DNA from 3 places in the Arthrobacter sp. BL-252-APC-1A genome. Region 2 is predicted to be linked to each of the others. Evidence: riboswitches for the same ligand, from Rfam matches in the RefSeq annotation. Region 2 holds a riboswitch; each other region holds the start of a gene.
The links. A riboswitch is a leader RNA that binds a small molecule or an ion and turns the genes downstream of it on or off. The one in region 2 is predicted to bind S-adenosylmethionine.
Positions count from the first base shown of each region.

Region 1: linked by a shared signal. The riboswitch ahead of FYJ28_RS09040 (methionine ABC transporter ATP-binding protein) and the one ahead of FYJ28_RS03155 (hypothetical protein) in region 2 are both predicted to bind S-adenosylmethionine.
Region 3: linked by a shared signal. The riboswitch ahead of FYJ28_RS02710 (flavin reductase family protein) and the one ahead of FYJ28_RS03155 (hypothetical protein) in region 2 are both predicted to bind S-adenosylmethionine.

Region 1 is NZ_VULS01000005.1:29,444-34,155, reverse strand. Features, by position in the region: gene FYJ28_RS09055 (alpha/beta fold hydrolase) at 294-1,067, shown strand; gene FYJ28_RS09050 (CoA-binding protein) at 1,137-1,553, shown strand; gene FYJ28_RS09045 (hypothetical protein) at 1,564-2,127, opposite strand; SAM riboswitch class I at 2,339-2,442, shown strand; gene FYJ28_RS09040 (methionine ABC transporter ATP-binding protein) at 2,545-3,336, shown strand; gene FYJ28_RS09035 (methionine ABC transporter permease) at 3,329-3,994, shown strand; gene FYJ28_RS09030 (LLM class flavin-dependent oxidoreductase) at 4,024-4,712, shown strand, end outside.
Region 2 is NZ_VULS01000002.1:89,550-94,261, reverse strand. Features, by position in the region: gene paaZ (phenylacetic acid degradation bifunctional protein PaaZ) at 1-567, opposite strand, end outside; gene FYJ28_RS03160 (SGNH/GDSL hydrolase family protein) at 847-1,821, shown strand; SAM riboswitch class IV at 1,958-2,090, shown strand; gene FYJ28_RS03155 (hypothetical protein) at 2,107-2,490, shown strand; gene FYJ28_RS03150 (tyrosine-protein phosphatase) at 2,487-3,230, opposite strand; gene FYJ28_RS03145 (MerR family transcriptional regulator) at 3,328-4,131, shown strand; gene FYJ28_RS03140 (hypothetical protein) at 4,177-4,712, shown strand, end outside.
Region 3 is NZ_VULS01000001.1:581,125-585,836, forward strand. Features, by position in the region: gene FYJ28_RS02690 (replication-associated recombination protein A) at 36-1,430, opposite strand; gene FYJ28_RS02695 (PhzF family phenazine biosynthesis protein) at 1,535-2,371, opposite strand; gene FYJ28_RS02700 (hypothetical protein) at 2,497-2,787, shown strand; gene FYJ28_RS02705 (hypothetical protein) at 2,780-3,052, shown strand; SAM riboswitch class IV at 3,142-3,261, shown strand; gene FYJ28_RS02710 (flavin reductase family protein) at 3,313-3,819, shown strand; gene FYJ28_RS02715 (PhzF family phenazine biosynthesis protein) at 3,954-4,712, shown strand, end outside.

The DNA.
Region 1 (4,712 bases), on a different contig from region 2:
GATGAACAAGGGGACACCCGTCTGGTCAGCCTGAACGTCACCTCCAAGCGGGCGCGTGCCCGAGGCGGGATGACGGTGCAGGTGCCGGTATCCCACCTGCCTCCAGTGCGGAAAGGGCCGTGTGCAAGCCGCACGCTGCCACCGCCATCTTCGACTACGGGCAGGGGACGGCGGACGTCACGGAGGTCCTGACGGCGGGGGCGGCCGAGCTGTGAGCCGTGGCGGGCCATTGACCGCCTCCCCTGGCGCTCCTACCGTTGAGGGACCCCCAGCCTCCAGGTAAGGAGAACCCCATGGATCCATCAGCCGAAGCTTCAGGACGTGTGCTTTCCGCCGACGGAACGCCTATTGCGTGGCAGCGCCGGGGGGAAGGGCCTCCGCTGGTGGTGGTGGATCCCGTCATGATGGACCGGACCACCTCGGGGATGGCAGGTGTTGCCGAACTGCTGGCCGCAGGCCACACCGTCTACACGTATGACCGCCGAGGCAAGGGCGAGAGCGGGGACGGGGAGGAGTACACCCCGGAATCCGAGGTGGACGACCTGCTGGCCGTGGTGGAAACCGCCGGCGGCACGGCCGATCTGCTGGGAACCTCCTCCGGCGCCGTCCTCGCGCTCCGGGCTGCCTCGGAGTCCGCGGTCATCTCCAGCGTCATCGCCGTGGAACCTCCGCTCACCGGGGACACTGACGAAGATCCGGACATCCGCCCTGAGCTGGATGAGCTGGTTGCGGCAGGTGACCGGGCAGGAGCCGTTCGGCTGTTCCAGGAGTCCATCGGAGTGCCGGCGGAGATCATCGAGGCCTCGGACCCGGCTCCGTTTGAGCCGGCGGCTCACACCATCTCCTATGACCTGACCCTGCTGCTGGAAACCGACGTGCGGTCCCTGACCGGAATCCGCGTGCCGGTGCTGGTGCTGGCGAGTTCCGGAAGTGATGACCGGCTGCGCGAATGGGCGCGTGAGACTGCCGAGCTGCTGCCCGACGGGTCATTCCAGCTGCTGGAGGGCAGCTGGCACGGGCTGGATGACCAGACCCTGGCCGCCGCCGTCGACGCTTTCCTGGAATAGGTCCGCAGTCTGCCGCGTTTGTACCCTGCGTAGGGTGGGAGCCCTGCAGAGACTCAAAGGAGAGACCGCATGGTGCACCTCAACGATCCCGAGGTCATTACCCGGCTGCTCACGGCCAAGGGCCGCTGGGCGGTAGTGGGCCTTTCGAACAATCCGGCCCGTCCCGCCGTCGGTGTTTCACGGTTTGTCCGGGATTCCCTGGGCATGGAGATCATCCCCGTGAACCTTTCCGGGCAGGCCGTCCACGGCCAGCAGGGCTACAGCAAGCTGGCGGACATCCCCGGCCAGGTGGACGTTGTGGATTGCTTCGTGAATTCGGCCAAGGTGGGAAACATCGTGGACCAGGCCATTGCAATCGGCGCCAAGGCCGTGTGGCTGCAGCTGGGCGTGGTCGATGAAGACGCCGCGAAGCGCGCCGCAAACGCAGGGCTCGACGTCGTCATGAACACCTGCCCGGTCATCGAGGCCGGAAGGTTTGGACTCTAGCGACGGAACATCAGACGCTGTCCTGGATCCGCTGGTCCACGGGCAGCGCCCGGTACGCTTTCCAGGCCTGAATCATCTGATCGCGGCTGCCGCCGGGATGTGCTGCATGCCAATGCCTGGAGAAGCGGTTCAGTTCAAACTGCGGGCTGATCGGCCGCGGGGCGGCATCCCGGGTGGCGTGCCAGTGGTCCAAGGCGGCCGCCAGCGTTGCGGTGCCGTCATTGGCGGCAAAGAACTCCCGCATCGGCGCATCGAACCGGAACCCGGGCCCGAGGGCGTGGACGAAGAACTCCCGCAGCACCTGGCTGCACGGATGTCCCGCCGGAATCACGGTGTGGATGGTCAGCGGCGGTACGAGCCGCTGCCGGGACATGTGAGGCCTGCCGGCCGGGGGAGGAAGCGGTGTGCCCGCCAGGAATGCGGCGATGCGTTCTGCCAGCTGCTCCTTTGAACCGGCAGCGGATATCTCCTGCGTGCGCGCGAACGCCTGCAGCTCTTCCTTTAGCCAGTACCAGCGGCGGAATTCGGCCGGCCCAAGCGAGGGCGAAAGGGCGGGGCGTTCCGTAGGTGTCACGTTCCCATCCTCGCGGATTCCCAGGAGAATCAGTGCTCCCGCGCCGCAGGACGCCCGTGAGTCTGCGCGGGTGGCGCGTGGGTTGGGGCAGGGACCCCCACGGACGTAACAAAACGGATTGTGACGCCGCTGCGCGTTACGCACCGACGCATTCGGCCGCACGGGGAAATCTTCTGGCCCCGCCGGTGCCTGGGCGGTTTAGATAGTCCCGTAACCATCCAGAGCGGCTGAGAGACCTGGCTCCGTGACGCCGCAGCAACCCCCTTCCGCGGGCTTTCCGCTGAAGAAGGGTGCTACCGCCAGGACCGATGGAGAAGCACCTGCTCTTTGCGGTCCGCTGCCCCGTGCCTTCCGCACGGCTGCGTGAGCCTGCGGAGGCGTGCACCTCTTCCCGGGCTCAGACCGCAGGAGGACAGCATGATCCGGATCGAAAACGTCTCTACCGTCTTTGGGGGCGGTGAATCGGCCTTCACGGCAGTGGACAACGTCACCCTGTCGATCCCCAAGGGAAGCATCCAGGGCATTATCGGGTTCTCCGGTGCCGGTAAATCCACCCTGCTGCGCAACATCAACCTGCTGGAACGCCCAACGTCCGGCCGCGTGCTCGTGGATGGAACGGACCTCACCAGTCTGGGTGATGCCGAGCTTCGGGCAGCCCGGCATGAGATCGGCATGATCTTCCAGCACTTCAACCTGCTGAACAACCGGACCGCGGCGCAGAACGTGGAGCTCTCGCTCAAGTTCGCCGGAGTGAAGAACGCCGCCGAACGCCGCGCCCGCGCACTGGAGGCGCTCGCCGTCGTCGACCTCTCGGAGAAAGCGGGGACCTATCCGGCCAAGCTCTCCGGCGGGCAGAAGCAGCGTGTTGCAATTGCCCGTGCCCTGGCCACCCGGCCCAAGGTGCTGCTGTGCGACGAACCGACCTCCGCTGTCGACCCGCGGACCACTGCCTCCGTGCTGCAGTACCTCAGCGACGTCAACGCACGGTTCGGCATCACGATCGTGGTGGTGACCCATGAAATGAACGTCATCAAGGCCATCGCGGACAACGTGGCCGTGATGGAGGAAGGCCGGGTCGTGGAACAGTTCGCGCTCGCGGAGCTGGCCCGGCCCGGGTTCACGCCGGCCACCGCAATCGGCCGGTACCTGATCTCCGATGAAATCACCCTGGACCGGGCTGCCGGCCGGGAAGGAGCCCGCGTTGCTTGAGCGAATTGCCGAAGTCTGGCCGGAACTGCTCGCCGCGCTGGGGCAGACCGGCACCATGCTGCTGGTCGCGATCCCGCTGGCGGTGCTGATCGGCACCCCGCTGGGGGTGCTGCTCTACTCCCTTGGGCCGGACGGGCTGGGGCACAAACCGCGGCTGCACCGGGTCCTGGACTCCCTGGTGAACCTGGTGCGTTCCTTTCCGTTCCTGATCCTGCTGATCGCGATCATCCCGTTCACCCGGTTCGTGGTGGGAACAACCATCGGCACCGCAGCCGTGATCGTGCCGCTGACCATCAATGCCATCCCGTACTTTGCCCGGTTCGTGGAGCAGAACATCACCGCGCTCGGCGGCGGGGTAGTGGAAGCGGCCCGCTCCATGGGCGCCACCCGCGGGCAGATTGTGCGGGACGTGCTGCTGGTTGAAGCCCGTCCGGCCCTGATCAGCTCGGTGACCATCATGACGGTCAGCTTCATCTCCTACTCCGCCATGGCCGGCCTGGTGGGCGGCGGGGGAATCGGCGACTTTGCCATCCGCTACGGCTACTACCGCTACGAGACCGGGCTGATGCTCACTGCCATTGTGCTGATGGTCCTGCTGGTCCAGGCCGTGCAGCTGGGCGGCTCCTGGCTCTCCCGCCGCGCCGACAAGCGCCTCTAGCCTTCCCGCTCCTACTGAAAGTTACTTCCATGAGCATTCCCAGTACCCGTTTTCCAGGCGGGCGTCCGCGCCTTCTGCTGAACGCCTTCCTGATGAACACCACCAGCCACATCCGCGGCGGCCAGTGGCGCCACCCCGATGCCGAGCAGCACCGCTTCAACGAACTGTCCTTCTGGACAGACCTTGCCCGGCAGCTCGAAGCGGCGAAGTTCGACGCCCTGTTCTTTGCCGACGTCGTGGGCCTGTACGGGGACCACGACGGCGGCTGGTCATCCCACGTGCGCCGCGGCCTGCAGGTGCCGGCCAACGATCCGCTGCTGCTGCTCGCCGCACTCTCGGGTGCCACCAGGGATATCGGCCTGGCCGCGACGTCGTCCGTGGTGCAGAGCCATCCGTTCCAGTTCGCGCGGCAGCTCTCCACCCTTGACCATCTCTCCGGTGGCCGGGCCGGCTGGAACATCGTCACCTCCGTGCTGGAGAACGCGCACCGCAATTTCGGCGGCGACGGCCTCACGGAACACGACCGCCGCTACGACTGGGCGGACGAATACACCGACGCCGTGTACAAGCTCTGGGAAGGGTCCTGGGATGACGGCGCCCTGGTCCAGGACAAGGCCAGCGGCGTCCACGCCGATCCGGACAAAGTCCACAAGATCCACCACCGCGGCGAACGGTACTCGATCGACGGACCGCACCTGAGCTCACCCTCCCCGCAGCG
Region 2 (4,712 bases):
GATCGTCGGTACGCCGGCGATGAAGGCAGGGGCGAACTTTTCCAGCATGCCCCAGACAGGGAAGTTGAACGCGTTGATCTGCACGGCGACGCCCGGGATGGACGTGTAGATGTGCTCGCCAATGAAGGAGCCGTCCTTGGACAGGACCTCAGCGGTGCCGTCGATCACCACGGTGGAGTTCGGAAGCTCGCGGCGGCCCTTGGAACCGAAGGTGAAGAGGACGCCGATGCCGCCGTCGATGTCCACCAGGGAGTCAATCTTGGTGGCGCCGGTGCGTGCGGAGATCTCGTAGAGTTCCGGGCGGCGTCCGTTGAGGTACTGCGCCAGTTCCTTCAGCTTCAGTGCCCGCTGGTGGAACGTGAGGCCGGCGAGGCCACGGTGGCCCACCGTGCGGCCGTGTTCGACGGCTGCGGCGGTGTCCAGGCCGTCGGTGCTGACCAGTGCCAGCAGCTCGCCCGTGGAGGCGTCGCGGACTTCAGCGGGGTTGGCCGAGGTGCCTTCCGGGGTCCACCATTCGTCCTGGACGAAACTGGGGACGACTTGCACGTCTATGGCGGTTGAGGTCATCTTTGACGGACCCTTTCGATACTGGACGTTCATTTTCCAGTCCGGACCGGTTCCGCTGGCCGCAGCTGCGGCGGCGCAGGCCGATAACTGACCGGACGGTCGGTAATGAATCCAGCCTACATGAGAGTGCCCTGCGGCACATCACCCAAAAGCGGACCGGCCCATACTTTTCCTCCCCGCTCCGTTCGTCCTCTTCGTATTCCGCCGCAGGAGGCCGGCCGCTACCGTGGGCGGTTACGCGGCACTGCACTGCAGACGACGACGGCGGAAGGCAGGAACATGTTCCAGTTACGCAAGTGGGGACGGGCAGCGGCGCTGCTGTCCGCAGGATGCCTGCTCACGGCAGGGTCCCTGGCCGTACCCGCGGCGGACGCGGCAGGTGCTCCCCCGGGCTGGACCGCAGCCGGTACCGGAGCCGACCGCGACCGCGGCCACCACGGGCCCCACAAGGGGTGGGACCGCGGGCCCAAAAGGACAGTTGATTACGTAGCACTTGGGGATTCGTATGCCGCCGGATTCGGCGGCGGAGCAGTCCTCGATGCCTGCGGCCGCACCGCCGAAGGCTACCCGGCCCTGTTGGATGAACTCCGCAGGATTGAACTGGACGCTGATGTCACCTGCGGCGGCGCGACGGCGGCCAGCACCCCTCCCTCAGCGCCCGCAGGCCCCGTGGACCTGCCGGAACAAATCGCATCCCTGCAGGCTGCAGGCAGCATCGACCGGAACACCGACCTGGTCACGCTGACCATCGGCGGCAACGATGTGCGGTTCGGCGAAGTCGTGGCAGCCTGCGCCGGTGCCCAGCTCCCGGCCACCTGCGCTCCGGCACTCGCGGCGGCACAGGAATACGCGGAAACAACCCTCGCACCCCAGGTGCGCCAGTCCCTCGGGCAAATGCGGGCCCTGGCACCCCGGGCGGAGCTGGTTCTGACCGGCTACCCGCACCTGTTTGACGGGGCCGGTGTTCCCGGGCTTCTGAACCCTGACGCCGCAGCGCTTTTCAACGCCGGAACAGACGCACTGAACGCGGTTCTCGCCGCCCAGCTGCCGGACCGCGGGTCCACCTATGTTGACGTGGTGGACGAGTTCGCCGGCCACGGCATCGGCTCAGCCGATCCGTGGATCATCTACGCAAACAGCCCGTTCGCCCTGCATCCAAATGCCACCGGCTACCGCGAGGGTTACCTGGCCGCCATCACCGCGGATGTGGACCTGCACCCCGGCGGCGGCCATCCCTGCCGCGGCCGCCGCTGAGCAGTACCGTTCACGCACCTGAGACGACGGCGGTGCCCACCAGACGCGGGCGCCTCCGTCGTGCAGTGAGGTTCGGAAGGAGGCCCGGGCCGTCTGTATGTACGGGTGTCCCCGCGGCCTGCTAACGTAATCAGTGCTTCACGAGACATGGCCTCCGCACCCGCAGGGTGTGGAAAAGCTCCGACTGGCCATGCACCAACCCCAATGTTCGGCGGGTGGTTCGGATGACGAAGCGGCCCGCGTCCAACCGGAGCGGGCAAGGACACTCATCTCGAAGGACACGCTGTGATTCCCTCCAGTGACCCCCGCTGCACCGCATTTGCCCCCGGCCACAAGATCCATTGGATCCATGGCGGCCGCCTCATGAAGTACGACGACTGGATCGACGTCGAGGTCCACGCCGACCCGGAACTGGACCTGATCTGCCTGGTGCTCGATGGACGGCAGCAGATCATGTGGCACCACGACGTTCCTCTGCTGGCCGAGGCCCTGGCCGCCAGCCCCGGGACGCCCCAGTGGTGCCCCCGGTATTCCTCGCTGATGGTCCCGGGCGCTTTTGAGGGCCGGAACAGGAGCTCTTTTTTCTACTTGGCCACCACGGAAAGGGTTTTCCCATGCAGGGGCCGGCTTCCGCGCAATGACATAACCATGCAGGACCAGTCTGCTTAGAAGTCCTCCTGCAGCAGCCGGGACCGGAGCCGGGCGAGGGTTCCCTCACCGGCACCGGCCCGGCGCAGGTAGGCTGCGGCGTCGAAGTTCCGCAGCATATCCAGCAGCTCCGCTTCGGCGGAGCCGGCGCGGGCCGCGAGCTCGGAGTCGTCCAGCGGCCGTTCCCTCGGCCGCTGCTGGGTGCGGTGCCAGTCGTTGATGCCGGTCAGCGCTTCCCGGTAGTCGGCTGCGATCTCCCCCGGCGCCACGCCGGCCAGGTCCAGCAGCAGGGCGGCGACGAGTCCCGTACGGTCGCGACCGGCTGAGCAGTGCAGTACGACGCCGCCGGGCGGCGCATCAGCGACGGCGCGGGCGATTGCCGCGAACTTTTCCGGCCAGCGGCGCAGGTTCTCCGGGTAGAACCGGGGTGAGCTCATGTACGGTCCGGTCAGCGCGGTGAAGTCAGGATCGTCCGCTTCCTGGGTAGGCAGATTCAGGAACCGGATTCCGGTAACAGCCGACGGGGGGACTACGGGATCCGTGTCGCGGCGCCCGATCTCGGAACTGTTGCGCAGGTCAACTACCGTCCGCACACCGGCGTCGTATGCCTGCTGCCAGCCGCGGGCGGTGAGCCATTCGGAGCGGCCCATCCGGTACACACGCCCGGGCTGAATGTGCGAGTTGGCTGCGGGAATTCCGCCCAGGTCCCGGGCATTGGCAGCGCCTTCCCAGTCCACGTTCCGGCTCCTCGGCTCACCCATGCCTCCAAGACTAGGCGGACCCACGCCCAGCCAGCCTCCGCAGGCCCCAGCCAGTCATACTTGACCCTGACACTGTGGAAGGCAGGAGAACTGGACCATGTTATCCATCGGAGCGTTCGCGCAGATCGGCCAGGTAACCCACCGCATGCTTCGGCACTGGGATACTTCCGGCCTGCTCGTACCTGCCCACGTGGATGTTTTCAGCGGCTACCGTTCCTACGATCCAGCCCAGCTTGAACGGCTGCACCGGATCGTCGCACTGCGTTCCCTGGGCTTCGGGCTGGAGGACATCTCCGCCATGCTCGACTCCGGCGTGGACTCAGGGCGAATCGCCGCCCTGCTGCGCCTGAGGCGGGCAGAGGTCGCAGAGGAGGCACGGATTGCTGCCGCACGGCTCATCGACGTGGAGCGCAGGCTCCATCTCATCGAAAAGGAAAAGCACATGGCCCAGATCGAAATCATTGAAAAACCCCTTCCGGCGCTCCGCCTCGCTGCCCGCCAGGCAATGGTGGCCGAACAGCCCGAGGTCCCCGGCGTCGTCGGACCCCTCTTCGACAGCGTCGCCGCACTGCTGGCTCCATCCGGCGCCCCGTCAGGTGTACCGGTGGCGCAGTACGACATGGGTGAGGACGGCATGCGGATTACGGCAGGCTTCGCCAGCCCAGATCCGGTTCCCGACGGCGTCGAGGCAGTGGAACTGCCCAGCGTTCCGATGGCGATCTGCGGGGTCCATCTTGGCTCCATGGACGGCATCGCCGACAGCTGGCAGGCGGTCCACACCGAAATCATTGCCCGCGGGCTGACCCCCTCCGGCCCGTGCCGGGAGGTCTACCTGCGCTCCTGGTCAGAGGATCAGGCGGATTGGGTGACCGAGCTGCAGCAGCCGGTCGGCAAGGCTTAGCTGCGGCCTGCTGAGGGCCGGACAGTTTCCATAAGGAGGCGGCACATGGACACGGCGCAGGTGCGGTTGTGGTGGCTGCCTGTTGGCGCCGGCGGACATCTGGTGATCCACACCAGCCGCTGGTGGGAACTCTGGCGCTCCGTGCGGGAGCGGCGCCACCCCCGGCCGCTCTTCCACGCAGCGCTGGAGGTCGCGGCCGACGGTTCAACCTATGCGATCGAGATGACGCCTTCGTGGGGCCAGGGGCGCAGCGAACGGGGCGTGGTGGCCGAAGGTCCAGTCGGTCTCCGGGCGCTCGGCCGCCTGAAGCTCTTTCGGTATGAAGTGCGGTGCTGGCGCGGCGGAATCATTCCCGACCTTGGCTATGCTCCGGAGCCGCCCCTGGTGTTCAACGTATCCACGTCCGGTGCCGATGCCCTGCGCGCCAGGGTGCCTCAAGTTCCGGATATGGTGTGGGGCGCCAAAATGCCCGACGGCGATATGTGGAACTCAAACTCCCTGGTCTCCTGGCTGCTCCAAAGCTCAGGCATTGATGCCGGGGCCCTGCACCCGCCGCACGGCGGGCGCGCTCCGGGATGGCG
Region 3 (4,712 bases), on a different contig from region 2:
CCCGACAGCGTCCGACAGTGTCCGTCCCCGCTCCGCTACTGTCCGCGGATGATCCCGCGCAGGCGCTCCAGCCGGGCAGCGATGTCCCGCTCCGCGCCGTTCGCGGTGGGCTTGTAGTAGTCCTTCCCCACGAGGTCATCCGGCGGGTACTGCTGTTTCGCCACGCCGTGCGGCTCATCATGCGAATACACGTAGCCCTTGCCGTGGCCCAGCTGCTTGGCACCTGGATAATGGGCGTCGCGCAGGTGCGCAGGGATACCTTTCCCGTAGCCGGCGCGTACGTCTGCCGTAGCCGCGCCGATCGCCTTGTAAGCGGCATTGGATTTAGGAGCAGTGGCGATATGAACCACCGCCTCCGCAAGGATCAGCCGTCCCTCCGGCATACCGATCATCTGAACCGCCTGGGCGGCGGCCACCGCCGTCTGCAGCGCCGTCGGATCCGCCATACCCACGTCTTCGGCCGCGGAGATCATCAGCCTGCGCGAGATAAACCGGGGGTCCTCCCCCGCTTCGAGCATTTTCGCCAGGTAATGCAGGGCGGCGTCCACGTCGGATCCGCGCAGCGACTTGATGAAGGCGCTGGTGACGTCATAGTGCTGATCCCCCGCCCGGTCGTAGCGCAGGGCTGCAACATCCAGTGCCTGTTCGGCATGGGTCAGCAGCACAACCGGTACTTCAACGTCCGGGTCCCGTTCCGAATAGGCGACGCCGGCTGCGGCTTCGAGCGCGGTCAGCCCGCGGCGTGCGTCCCCCGCGGCAAGACGGACCAGGTGTTCCAGCGCTTCGTCGCTGAGTTCAACCCGCCCGGCCAGCCCGCGTTCATCCTGGACTGCGCGGACCAGCAGCGCAGCGATGTCTTCTTCCGTGAGCGGTTTCAGGGTCAGCAGCAGGGACCGTGAGAGCAGCGGCGACACCACTGAGAAGGACGGATTCTCGGTAGTGGCCGCGATAAGTACTACCCAGCGGTTCTCCACACCGGGCAGAAGTGCGTCCTGCTGGGCCTTGTTGAAGCGGTGGATTTCGTCCAGGAACAGGACGGTTGTGACACCGTGCAGGTCCCTGGCGGTCAGGGCCTCGTCCATGACCCGCCGGACGTCCTTGACGCCGGAGGTGATTGCCGAGAGTTCAACGAATTTGCGCCCGGGCCCGCGGGCTACGACGTGCGCCAGGGTGGTCTTGCCGGTGCCGGGCGGGCCCCAGAGCATCACCGAGGAAGGGCCGGCTGGTCCTCCCTGCGGAGCTTCGGCGAGGGTCCGCAGGGGTGACCCGGGCGCCAGCAGGTGCTGCTGCCCCACCACCTCGTCGAGGCTGCGGGGGCGCATCCGTACCGCCAGCGGGCTGCGCGGGCGCTGACGGGAGTCGCCCTCCGTGGCGTCGTCGTCGTGGTCCTGCAGGTCCTGGTCCTCGCCGCTGTTGAACAAGTCATTCACGCTTCAAGGCTACCCGCGCCATCGAGATGACACTTACGGCTCCTTTCAGCGCTGAAAAGAGCCGTAAGTGTCATCTCGATGGGCATCATGCACTAGGTGGACTGTTAGAGCGAAACGGAGCCGTCAATGCAGGTGACGGACTCGCCGCCGATCCAGATGCGGCCTTCGCGGGTGAAGACGCGCACCAGGCCGGACCGGTGGACGGCGGTGCCCTGGGTGACCGTATAGCGTTCCTCCGCAATGCCCTGGCCGATCAGCCACTGCGCCAGGCCGGCGTTGAGGCTTCCAGTGACCGGATCTTCGGAGACCCCGAGACCAGGTGCAAAGGCGCGCACTTCGAAGTCCGTCTCGGCGGCTTCCGGCTGCCGCCCGATCAGCCCGACCCTCAGTCCACCGAGCGCACCGTGATCGGGCTGCACAGACAGAACAGTCTCCGCGTCAGGCAGCAGCAGTCCCAGCCAGCCCGGGCCGTTGTCCACCCACTGATGGTCCAGGACCTGGTCCGGAGTGAGTCCCAGGGCTGCCGTCACCCGGGCCAGGACATCGGGCTCCACCGGACCGGTCCGCAGCAGCCGCGGTGCAGCAAAGGCAGCCAACCCGGCATTGACCCGAAGCGGAACCAAACCGATGCCGCATTCCTGGACCACCAGTCCGGGCTTCATCGGAGTGTTGCCGGCTTCGGTCCACGCATGGCAGGTGCCGAGCGTCGGATGACCCGCGAACGGGATTTCGCCCCCGGGCGTGAAGATCCGCACCCGGTAATCAGCCTCGTCCTGCGTTGCCGGCAGGACGAACGTCGTCTCCGAGAGGTTCGTCCAGCGGGCGAACTGGAGCATTGCCTCATCGTCGAGGTCTTCCCCGTCCAGCACCACGGCCAATGGGTTGCCCTGGTACGGCTTTTTGCCGAAGACGTCTACCTGTTTGAACCACCGTTGTCTCATGCGGACACTGTAGTGCTTCGGCGTGTCGGCACGGAAAGGCATGCCGCACGGGTCGGCTACGCTCAGCGCATGAGAAAAGTCCGCTGCTGTTCCTCGCGGCACTGACCGCCGCTGCTGAAGCCGGTGTGGGGCTGCTGCTTCTTCTGTATCTGCAGAACACTGCTGGGCTGGAGGTCTACCAGATCGCCCTCGTCTACCTGCCCGGCGGAATCGCGCTGACTGTTCTCCCCCGGGTGCTGCACCGCTATACGGAACGCCGCGGACGCCGGGCCGGATACGTGGCGGCATCAGTCTGTTCCGGCGTAGCGGCCGGATGCCTGGCATTCACACCCTCCGCTGGTGATCGCGGTGCTCTGGGTGCTGACCTGCGCGTCCTGGGCGATGCTGATCCCGATGCATGGGGCGGTCGTGGCTGAGACCGGCAGAGTTCGCCTCGGCCGGGGAATGGCGCTCCTGAGTAATGCAGGACTGATTGGCGCCGCGGCAGGATCCCTGTTGGCAGGCTTCCTCTACGACGGCGGTTCGTGGCTGGTTTCCTGCCTGGTGCTGGGAGCCGTCATTCTCAGCGGGTCCATCCTGGGGCCGCTGGCCCTGAACAGGATGGGTGTCAGAGACAGACCGGACTTCCCTGCCGTGGCACCGGCCCCTGTGGAAACAGGAAACGGGCCGGCAACCGGTTAAGTACTCCCGTTACGAACTGTTGCCCGCCACAGCCGGTATGTGACGAACGTTTGCCCCGGGCCCCTTCCCGCTCCTAGATTGGTAGCCAGAATCAAGAGTTCCAGCCACAGGCCCTGGCCGGCTGGGCGGCAACCCTCTCGCCGTAGCGGGGTGCTCCAGGTGACGATTCGGCCGTTCCGGTGGATCTCCCGGTCCGGCAAGTACAGCGCTGGCATTTCGCGGTTCGCACCGCAGGCTGCGCGTCAGGCAGAGGAATCTCCATGGCACTTGAAACCGATCTCCAGCCCAACGCACTGCGCCGGGCCTTTGGGCGCTTCCCCTCCGGAATCGCAGCACTCTGCGCCGAAGTCGACGGCGCGCCACAGGGAATCGTGGCCTCTTCCTTCACCGTGGGCGTTTCGATGGATCCGCCCCTGGTCATGTTCGCGGTGCAGAATACCTCCCGCACCTGGCCGCTGCTTCGGGCTGCGGACCGGATCGGCGTGTCCATCCTGGGCACGGGGCACGACGGCGTCTGCCGCCAGATCGCTTCCCGCGACGGCGACCGCTTCGCCGGACTAAGCCTGCACGAAGCCGGCACCGGCGCCCTGTTCCTGGACGAGGCCGCCCTCTGGCTTGAAACATCGGTTGAGAACGAGGTTCCCGCCGGGGACCACGCCGTCGTCCTGCTCCGCGTTCACGGCTACTCAACCCACGACGGCGCCCATGAGCCGCTTGTCTTCCACGGCTCGGCGTTTCGGAATCTCGCGGTTCCGGCTTTCGCCTGAGCCGCCCGACCGCGCTAAACGCTCCGTTTTGGGAAATCGCTCCGCCGCGCCACGCAGCGAACAGCACAAACTGGAGCAGCTTGGGGCAATCCGTGGCTAGCGGATCCACCCGGCCGACTCACTAAGCTCAAATAGTGACTTCCGAAATTCCCGTATCCACCCGCCCGTTTGTCCAGGTTGACGTGTTCAGCCCGGAGCCCTTCGGCGGCAACCCGCTCGCCGTCGTCCTTGAAGCCTCCGGCCTAACCGCCGCCCAGATGCAGCGGTTCGCGAACTGGACCAACTTGTCCGAGACCACCTTCCTTCTGCGCCCGGAGGATCCGCGCGCTGACTACCGGGTCCGGATTTTCACTCCGACCGAGGAGCTGCCGTTCGCCGGGCACCCAACCCTCGGCTCCGCCCACGCCTGGCTGGAAGCCGGAGGCAAACCCCGCCAGGAGGGCATGCTCATCCAGGAATCTGCCGCCGGGTTGGTGCGGATAAAAGCGGACGACGACGACGGCGGCCGGCTGGCGTTCGCGGCTCCGGACCTGACACGGTTCGGGCCTGTTGCTGAGCACGAACTGGACCGCGTTGCGGCAGGGCTGGGACTCCCACGTGAGGCGCTGCTGGACGCTGCCTGGCTGGTCAACGGTCCTGAGTGGATCGGTGTGCTGCTGGGCTCCGCTGAGCAGGTGCTGGCGATCCAGCCCAACTACCCGGCCATGGCGGGGCTGGCAGTCGGCGTCATCGGCCCGCATCCCGACGGCGCGGCCACCGAGTTTGAAGTGCGCACGTTCATCTCCGATGAGCTCCCCTGCGAGGACCCGGTGACTGGAAGCTTCAACGCCGGCGCAGCGCAGTGGCTGATTGGCAGCGGCCGGGCGCCGTCGTCCTACACTGCAGCCCAGGGA